DNA from 3 places in the Lactobacillus sp. W8172 genome. Region 1 is predicted to be linked to each of the others. Evidence: predicted binding sites of a transcription regulator. Region 1 holds the regulator's gene; each other region holds the start of a gene.
The links. Region 1 encodes NrdR, which represses ribonucleotide reductase genes. Its sites were predicted from a motif close to ACACNATATATNGTGT; they were not measured.
Positions count from the first base shown of each region.

Region 2: H3R21_RS05255 (deoxynucleoside kinase) is a predicted target of NrdR. The motif match lies at 1,495-1,510, and genes of this name have one in related genera.
Region 3: nrdJ (ribonucleoside-triphosphate reductase, adenosylcobalamin-dependent) is a predicted target of NrdR. The motif match lies at 1,869-1,884, and genes of this name have one in related genera.

Region 1 covers NZ_JACFPG010000001.1:57,161-60,371, forward strand. The annotation lists gene mutM (DNA-formamidopyrimidine glycosylase) at 1-694, shown strand, start outside; gene coaE (dephospho-CoA kinase) at 691-1,293, shown strand; gene nrdR (transcriptional regulator NrdR) at 1,295-1,762, shown strand; gene H3R21_RS00280 (DnaD domain protein) at 1,765-3,111, shown strand; gene dnaI (primosomal protein DnaI) at 3,120-3,211, shown strand, end outside.
Region 2 covers NZ_JACFPG010000003.1:97,971-101,181, reverse strand. The annotation lists gene H3R21_RS05260 (deoxynucleoside kinase) at 105-791, opposite strand; gene H3R21_RS05255 (deoxynucleoside kinase) at 803-1,453, opposite strand; gene H3R21_RS05250 (Asp23/Gls24 family envelope stress response protein) at 1,729-2,229, opposite strand; gene H3R21_RS05245 (DUF2273 domain-containing protein) at 2,250-2,438, opposite strand; gene amaP (alkaline shock response membrane anchor protein AmaP) at 2,450-3,004, opposite strand; gene H3R21_RS05235 (glucosamine-6-phosphate deaminase) at 3,168-3,211, opposite strand, start outside.
Region 3 covers NZ_JACFPG010000003.1:182,156-185,366, reverse strand. The annotation lists gene H3R21_RS05675 (aldo/keto reductase) at 1-573, opposite strand, end outside; gene H3R21_RS05670 (YjjG family noncanonical pyrimidine nucleotidase) at 631-1,338, opposite strand; gene H3R21_RS05665 (hypothetical protein) at 1,520-1,705, shown strand; gene nrdJ (ribonucleoside-triphosphate reductase, adenosylcobalamin-dependent) at 1,958-3,211, shown strand, end outside.

The DNA.
Region 1 (3,211 bases):
TAATAAGAAAATAGAAACGATTGATCGCTATGCCAAGTACTTGTTGATTAGGTTGAGTGGGAATTTGACGGTAGTTTCTCATTTGCGCATGGAAGGCAAGTATCGCTTAGTTAAAGAAAATACGAAAAAAGATAAGCATGATCATGTTCAGTTTGTTTTTACCGATGGCTCAGCTTTGAGATATAACGATGTTCGTAAATTCGGTAGAATGCAGTTAGTTAAAACTGGAACGGAAAAAGAAGTAACTGGTATCAGTAAACTGGGACCAGAACCTAATTCCCCCGATTTTACAGTTGCTGCTTTTACTAGGGGACTTGCGCGCAAGAAAAAGAGTATTAAGAATACGCTTCTTGATCAGTCAGTGGTTGCCGGACTAGGTAATATCTATGTTGATGAAGTTTTATGGGAAACCAAAATTCATCCTTTAAGTATGGCCAATGCTCTTCCCAAAACAAAAATCAAGCAGCTTCACGATAACATTAATTCTTTAATTGAATTAGCGATTGAAGAACGAGGAACTACGGTTCATACATACCTTGATGCTAATGGAAAAACCGGTGGTTTTCAGGAAATGCTCAAAGTTTATGGTCATAAGGGAGAGCCATGCGTTCGTTGTGACACACCATTAGAAAAAATAAAAGTTTCGGGCCGAGGGACTACATTTTGTCCCCACTGTCAGGTAATTTATAAATGACTTTAGTACTTGGCTTAACAGGTGGAATTGCAAGTGGAAAAAGCACGGCAGATGCTTTTTTCCTTAAGCGCAATTTACCTGTTATTGACAGCGATGTGATTGCACATGACATTTTAAATATTGGTCAGTTAGGCTATAAAAAAGTGATTAGTTACTTTGGCCAAGATATTTTAAATTCTGATCGTACACTTAATCGCAAAAAGTTAGGACAAATTGTTTTTAATGATCAAAGTAAGTTAAATGTGCTTAACCAGATAACACATCCATTGATTTTTAGCGAAATTGAAGATAAAATTACGCAAAATAAACTTTTAAAGAAACCAGTAGTTATTGTAGATGCACCTTTGCTATTTGAAACTAAAGTAAAAGATTATTGCGATAAAACCTTGTTAATTGCGGTTCCAGAGGAGTTGCAATTGCAGCGATTAATGACACGTGATCGCCTAAATAAAACTGAGGCTTTAAATAGAATAAAAACACAGATGCCACTATCGCAAAAGGAAAAATTAGCAGATTATGTCATCACAAATACTGGTACAATAAAAGAGCTAGAAACTAAATTAGCAAACCTGCTATGTGAACTAAAAGAGGAGGACTAAGATGGAATGTCCTAATTGTCGGCAAAATGCCTCACGTGTAATCGATTCGCGTCCAAGTGATGAAAATCGCGCAATTAGACGCAGAAGAGAATGTGAAAACTGTGGCTTTCGCTTTACTACTTTTGAGCGAATTGAAACAACGCCATTATTAGTAATTAAGAATGATAATACTAGAGAGCCGTTTAATCGTAAAAAGATTCTGCATGGTGTAATGGCAGCTGGACAAAAGCGTCCAATTACCAGTGCACAATTTGAAGAACTAGTTGATCACGTTGAAAACAAGGTTAGACAGCAAGGTGTAAGTGAAATATCTTCGAAAAAAATTGGTCAGTTGGTAATGGATGAATTAGCTGAACTAGATGATGTTGCTTATATTCGTTTTGCGTCGATTTATCGCGAATTTAAAGATATGTCGAGTTTTATGAAGACAATGGAGGATATGATTGCTAAAAGAGAGAAAGGAAATTAGAAATGTTTGAGACAGATAATCCCAAACACCCCTTTTTTATTGCTAATCATATTGACCTATATCCAGCTGATCTTCGCATTTTAGTAAAGCTTTATCAGCCTTTAATTGGCTCTCTAGCTCTTTCCATGTACCTTAGTCTGAATGAAGATTATAATTCTGGTGCAATGCTATCTGATTCAACTGGCTTATACGCGTTACAAGAACAGCTTGATTGCAACCTTAAAAGTCTTTTTACTGCGTTGCATAAGCTTGAAGGTACTGGTTTGATTCAAACACGCATGATTGAAAATGAAATTATGGGTAAGGTACTAGTTTTTCAGCTAGCAAAGGTTCCAAGTAGTAATGAATTTTTTGCCACACCTCTTTTAGCCAGTTTGCTTAAAGAAAAAATTGGTATCAGCGCATTTCAAAAATTGAGTCATGTCTTTGCGCAAGAAGCTAGTCAGAACTTAAACCAACCTAATGGCTTAACAACTGCAACTGATGTTTCGGCCTCATTCATGGATGTCTTTCGCTTACCTGATCAAGAAGCAATTGAACCTTCAATTGAAGTGAAACAGGCTGCTCAAGAAAACCAGATTCCTAAACCTGTTCAGGCAAGTATCAAACAAGATGACAAGATTGACTGGGATTTTATGAAGCAGCAGTTTGAGATTTATCAGATTCCGGAGACAGAAATTGATCGCAACCGCGAAGCAATTCGGGCCGTTATGCGCACCTATGGTTTGTCCGAACAAGAATTTGTTGATGAGGCTTTATCGTGTTTACACGGTGACTATCAGCTTGATATGTCTTTAATCAAAAAAACAATCGCAAACAGTATTCATGCCCAAACAACACGTGATCAACTTAAAAGAGTCACGCGTGCTGAAGAAACCAGTCCTTCAAATACGCATTTTAGTGAACAAGAACAAAAACTTTTACAACTTGCTAAGAGTAAATCTCCAGCTCAGTTTTTATATTATCTAAAAACTGAGCGTCATGATTATGTTGATGCAAGCGAATATCATGTCCTTGACAGTTTATACAATGAAAAAGGGATACCAGCTGAATTGCTGAATCTTTTGACCTACGCTTGTCTAAAAAGCGCACCGAATATTTCCTATCGTTTAGCGAATAAAATCCTGCATGATTGGTTGCAGCACGGTGTGAAGACGGGTGAGCAAGCACTTGACTATATGAGTAAACGTGAGCAAAATAAAGGGAAATATCCTCGTTATAGTCAGGCGAAAAGGGTTGAAAAGGCAACGGACTGGAGCAAGAAAAAAGCTACAGTTAAATCAGACGTTTCTTCGGCAGATTTAAAGAACTTTTTCAAGAACTTTGAAGACCAAAATGGCATGAAGTAGGTGAATCTATGGAACCGATTAATAAATTTATTTCTGGAAAGAATCATCCAGCAGCTAAAAAAATTGATCCAGCTCAGATTAGGCAACAAGTTTTAGCTGA
Region 2 (3,211 bases), on a different contig from region 1:
TTAGACTGCTCAGCAAGAAATTTAACAAAACAAAAAGCCGTTTTTTAGACTAAATATCTAAAAGCGGCTTTTCACTACTATATGCAAGTTGATTGCTTTACTGATTATGCATCAAGTTCGACCTTAGGTGGTTTATCCCATGATTCAGGTAATTTACCAATCTCTTTTAATTTATCGACAATTTGATTTAAAACAATCTCACGATCATGTTCATTGGTCATAAAATCAAGCTCATCACCATTAATTTCCATTTTAGGTGAATAATCATATTTTTCATACCAAGGCTTATAATAACGTAATAGTCGTTTGTAATAATCTTCAAGCGTTGAATCATAACTAAGCTGTTCGTACGGGCGACCACGCTTTTGAATACGTTTAAGCATCGTCTCGTATGAAACATTGATATGGACGAGCAAATCAGGGTTCTTTTTTGGCATATTTTTGAGCTCATTCATCATATTGTTTAAAAGCTCATAGTAAGTGTCAACTTCTTCTTTAGTTGCACGTCCAATATCGGCATTCATTTGGAAGAAGAGTGCATCTTCATAGATAGAACGATCAAGCACGTTATTATCGTCGGTTAATGCGTCCTTAATGCTGCGAAAACGTGTATTAAGGAAAAACACCTGAAGCAGAAACGCATACTTTTTAGGATCAGCGTAAAAAAGTGGTAAGACTGGATTATCGTCAACACTTTCGTAAAATGGCTTAGTTCCTAAATATTTGGCTAAAATACTGGTTAAACTGGATTTACCGGCTCCAATAGGGCCACTTAAAACAATAACTGTCATCACGTTCCTTCTTATTCTAGACTGCCAATTTCACGCAGCTTGCTATCTATCTGGCTTAAAACTTCCTTTTTAGCGTCTTCATCACCGATAAAGTCATACTTGTCACCGTCAATTACAATCTTAGGTGAGGCATCATACTTTTCGTACCAAGGCTCATAATAGCGAATTAAGCGCGCATAGTAATCTTTTAAACTGGGATCAGTCGAGATTTGCTCATAAGACCGACCACGCTTCTCGATTCGTTTTAGCATGGTATCTAGTGACACACGGATATAAATCAAGAGATCAGGTTTTTTACTAGGATTTCCTGGGGTATCTTCCATCATGTTTTCAAGTAAACTGTCGTAAATCTTAAATTCAGTAGGATCAGCGACGTTGCTTTCCGCATTCATTTGGAAAAAGAGGGCATCTTCGTAAATAGAACGGTCAGAAACACTGTTTTTCTCTTTAACTGCTTGATTGATTTGCGCTAACCGGTGGTTAAGTAGATAGATGTTAAGTAAAAAAGTGTACCGTTTCATGTCCTGGTAATATAAAGGAAGAACCGGATTACTATCAACGCCTTCATAAAAGGCTTGAGTTCCTAAATGTTCAGCTAAAATACTGGTTAAACTGGATTTACCGGCTCCAATAGGCCCGCTTAAAACAATAACTTGAATCACGCTCTTTCTTAAATACAATATATAGATTAATATCTAGTTTAATACGAGATATAGTGGTAAACAAGAAGAAATTTAATTTGCATTGGGGCAAAAATGTCAAGTGATTTTGCATAGTGCAGAATAAAAAATTTGCTTATAGTTTGATAAAGATATGTAAATATATATTTTCAAGATAAAAAGATTTAAGGAGTGTTACACGTGAAACTAAAGTAAAACAAAAAGTGAAGTGCATAGTTTGAAACACTTCACTTTTTGAATAGGTTGGTTAAGATGCGCTACTTAACGCGATCTTCTTTCTTTTCTTCTTTTTTATCTTCAGCCTTATCTTTTTGTTCGTCAATCTTTTCTTTGGCGTCTTGAGTGGCACCGGTTAGACGATCTTGCAAGCTGACAGAGTCCTTTTCATGTTCTTCCTTAGTCTTGATATCGACTACTGTAACGTTAACTTCAACAGTATCCAAGCCTGTCATTTCTTTAACCTTGTCATAAATCTTTTGTCTAATTTCGTCATAAAGTTTAGGAATGTTAGTGCCATATTCTGCAACGATTTCAATGTCGACGGCAACTTGCTTTTTACCGACTTCGACGTTAACACCATTAGTTACGTCATCACTGTTAACAATCTTATCAGCTAAGTTAGAGAAGAAGCCGCCATTAACAGTTAATAGTCCTTTAACGTCTGCCAAAGCAATGCCGACAATCTTTTGGATTACTTTAGAGTCATATGTTAAGTCGCCTTTAACTTCTTGTTTTGAGTTGTTGTTATTTTGTACCATAATGATTAAATTCCTTTCATTTAATGTTGCTGTTTATTTACCAAGCTTTTTAACAGGGGCCAATAATGCCCAGCTAGAAAGCCTAATGCTAGTAATATAATGACAAAAATAGTTTTAAAAAAGCCTAATCCCAAAAAACAAAATGCTAGTAACAAGCCGATTACTGCACCGCATATTTCTGGGAGGTGTTCCTGCAAAAATTTATTCATTTTTGCCTCCTTTATTGAACGCGTGTCTCGGGCTTATCAGAGTTTTGATAGTTAACAAACTTAATTTTGATTTTTGGTTTCTGCTCGATTCCCAAAAGTTGACTAAGATTACCTTTAAGCTCTTCAAGGTATTGCTCAAGAACAGCGTTAACGTTGTCGCCATGTCCTAAATTGCCACTAATCCTGATTTTGATTTTATGATTAGTAAGCTTAGAATCAACTTTTGCCTTATTGATAAAAGGTAATTCAGATAAAGAATTCATGACGTAACCGTTAATCGCCTTACTATTAACTCTGACTTGTCCATCGCGCTTATGAATTAAGGTGAAGTAGCGCTGAATTGGCCAGAATAGAATGATTAATAAACTAATGATTAAAGCCAAAAGAACAATGGCACTAGCACCGATTAGATACCATTCGAAAATGGGATTTAATGTACCCATTTTGGGGATGCTAAGCCTTAAATACTTTTGCCAAAAACCGCTAGTTTCCCATAAGAGATAAATTGGCAGAGGCAGTAGTAAAAGCAGAAAAACTACCAGTAACCATTTTTTACTTCGTTTCAATTTATCACATCCTCTCATGCTCTAACCTAATCATAATACGGATTATTTTGTTAGCGTTAGTGATATGCACCTGTTTATATACAGCGCTAACACGAAATGTTAGTGGCACAAAAAAGCGATGCAAGTTTGCATCGCTTTTTAATCTGTTAGTTAAGTTGTCTAATTAGTTCTTTGATTCTTCACTGAGCTTACTTGCAGCAGCATCGT
Region 3 (3,211 bases), on a different contig from region 1:
ATTATTATATGATACAACTTCTTCTTGCATATCACTCGGATTTAAGTAGATTTGATTGACTGCTGGACGAACAGAAGCGGTTTTTAGTAATTCATCCATATGTTCACGTCTAAAGTTTGAAACCCCAATCGCACGAAGCTTTCCCGCCTTGTACTGATCTTCCATTGCGCGCCAACTCTCTGCGTTTAATTCTGCCCAGTGATCACGCACTGCTTTTGGATTTGGCCAGTGAATTAAGTACAGATCGAGATAATCTAACCCTAATTTTTCTAAACTTTCGTCAATTGCTTGAATTGTTTCCCGGTAGCCATGCTTATCATTCCACAATTTAGTTGTAACAAATAAATCATAACGGTTAATATCACTTTCTTTAATGCCCTTACCGACACTCTCTTCGTTGCCGTAAGCGGCAGCAGTATCAATCAAACGGTACCCCGAATTAATTGCATCAATAACGGATTTTTTGGCAACATCGCCATCTGGTGTTTGCCACGTTCCGAAACCTATAGTGGGCATTTTCGCACCGTTATTTAAAAAATATCTGTCATTTAAAGAACTGATTTTTTTAGTCATTATTTTCACCTCTTTTACATTGTATCGGAGATTTATTACATCAAATTTACCAAATTGCTAATTAAATCTTTCAAAATCATTTCTTAACAGCTTGACAAATTCGGGATATGTTTTCACTTCATATAAAGGGTGTAAATTCATGTTATTTTTCCGTCTGCGATGGTTATACCAGACACTGCTAAAACCATAGTTTTCTGCACCTAAAATGTCTGATTGTAAACCATCACCAAAAAAGACCGTTTCTTCAGGGTCATATTCCGCCCGGTCAAAAAAGTAATCAAAAATTCGAGCATCAGGTTTTGAATAACCTGCTTCTTCAGAAGTAACAATTAAATCAAAATAACTCTTAATTCCAGCTAGCTCCAAGCGGTGGCGCTGCATATAGGCTTCACCATTACTCAAAATGGTCAACTCATACCCACTTTTTTTTGCAAAGCGAAGCGTATCCTCTACACCAGGTAATAACTTGTAAGCTTGACCAAAATATGAACGATATTCATCCATAACGGTAAGTCCATCAACATTAATATGATAGTTTTCTTTGATAAAATTATGAAAAACCATTTCACTCAATTGATCATATGTTAATGTACCAGTTTCAAGTTGACGCCATAAGCTTTGATTATATGAGTGATAACGGCGCTGCAAGTCCTCTGTTAGTGGCCAGTGATGCGCGTTAAAAAGGCGATGGAGCGCGAAATTCTCCGTATCCGCGAAATCGATTAGTGTGTCATCTACATCAAAAATAATTTGTCTAAAACGCAAGTATTCTTCATCCTTTCCAATTATTTCCCGGGAAATAAATACTGCTACGGAAAAATATTATACCAGTAAATTATTCATAAAAAACATAATTATCTTTTTGTTAAATTTAGGTAAAACTCATTTTAAGTAAATGCGCTTGAGGTATAATTGCTTACCAAATAAATCAGGAGGAAATACTAGTATGCTTACTTTATTACTAATTTTTGCATTGATCTGGGCACTGGCTAAACTAGGTGTTGGGATAATTAAAATTTTATTATTTATACTGGCATGCGGTTTAATCTTCATTTTCTTTATTCATTTACTAATTCCCTTTGCTATTTTGGGAGGAATACTTCTCCTGCTCTTCACAGCAATTGGTCGTTAACTCTTTTTTATTAGTCTTTTTGAAGCACAATAAGCTTTTTTAGTTTATTGTGCTTTTTCTATACGCTGATTGCTATATGATTTTTTTGAAAATCTTTTTCTCCTACTGCTGCCTTAAATCATCTTTTTTTGTTCGGATTTGACTGCTGCATATCCGCTGGTAAATACAAGATATTGTGTTATAGTCTTTTTAGACACCATACATGATGTGTTTGTGAATCAAAGTGTTATTTTATGAGGAGATATTTTGTATATGAAAAATGCAAGAATAAGCTTGGATCAGGCTTATATTGATCAAGTGAAACAAAATGTTTCGCCTCACTGGGGAGAACTTGGCTGGGTCACGTACAAGCGGACTTATGCACGCTGGCTTCCTGAATATAATCGCGCTGAAGAATGGGACGAAACAGTAAAGCGTGTTGTGGAAGGCAACATTAACCTTGATCCACGCTTAACGGATTCGCCTTCTGAAGATGTGGTTGAGGAACTGACAGACGAAGCTAAGCATTTATTCAAGCTTGTTTATGGCCTTGCTTCTACTCCGTCAGGACGGAATTTGTGGGTTTCTGGGACTGATTACCAAAGACGTAATGGTGATTCCTTAAACAATTGCTGGTTTATTGCTATCAAACCACAGAAATATGGTGATAGTCATATCGTGCCTGACTATTTGGACAAAAATCAAGAAGCTCTTTCGATGCCATTTTCTTTTGTTTTTGACCAATTGATGAAAGGTGGCGGCGTTGGCTTTTCTGTCGTTCAGGACAATATTCAAAAAATTCCCTCAGTTGATAATAAAATCGATTTAACGATTGTAATTGACAAGGCTAGTGCTTCTTATGACGACTCCGTTAAGCTTGGAGCAACTGATAAAAGTGAGTGGATAAAACAAAATCAGAATTCAGATGACTATATCTATTATGATTTGCCCGACACACGTGAAGGCTGGGTTTTAGCTAATGCTCGTTTAATCGATATGCACTTTAAGGAGACTAATCCTGAAAATAAACAGAAGTTGGTTTTAGATATCAGTAGTATTCGTCCCTACGGTGCAAAAATTCACGGTTTTGGTGGTACTGCTTCTGGCCCAATGCCGTTGGTTGAAATGCTGTTTGAGATTAACGACATTATCAATAACCGTGTTGGTACAAAAATCACCTCAGTTGATGGTACAGACATTTGCAACTTAATCGGTAAAACTGTTGTTGCAGGAAATGTTAGACGGTCCGCTGAATTAGCATTAGGCTCTAACGACGACCAAGATTTCATCACAATGAAACAAGATAAAGATAAGCTTTACCACCACCGTTGGGCTTCAAACAATAGTGTTGCGATTGACGCTAAATTCGATGGATACGAACCAATTGCCGCTGGTATTAGAGAAAACGGTGAGCCCGGTGTTGTTAACTTAGACTTGTCACGTAATTACGGTCGTATTATTGATGGTTACCAAGAAGGCATTGATGGTGAAGTTGAAGGAACAAACCCATGTGGTGAAATTTCACTA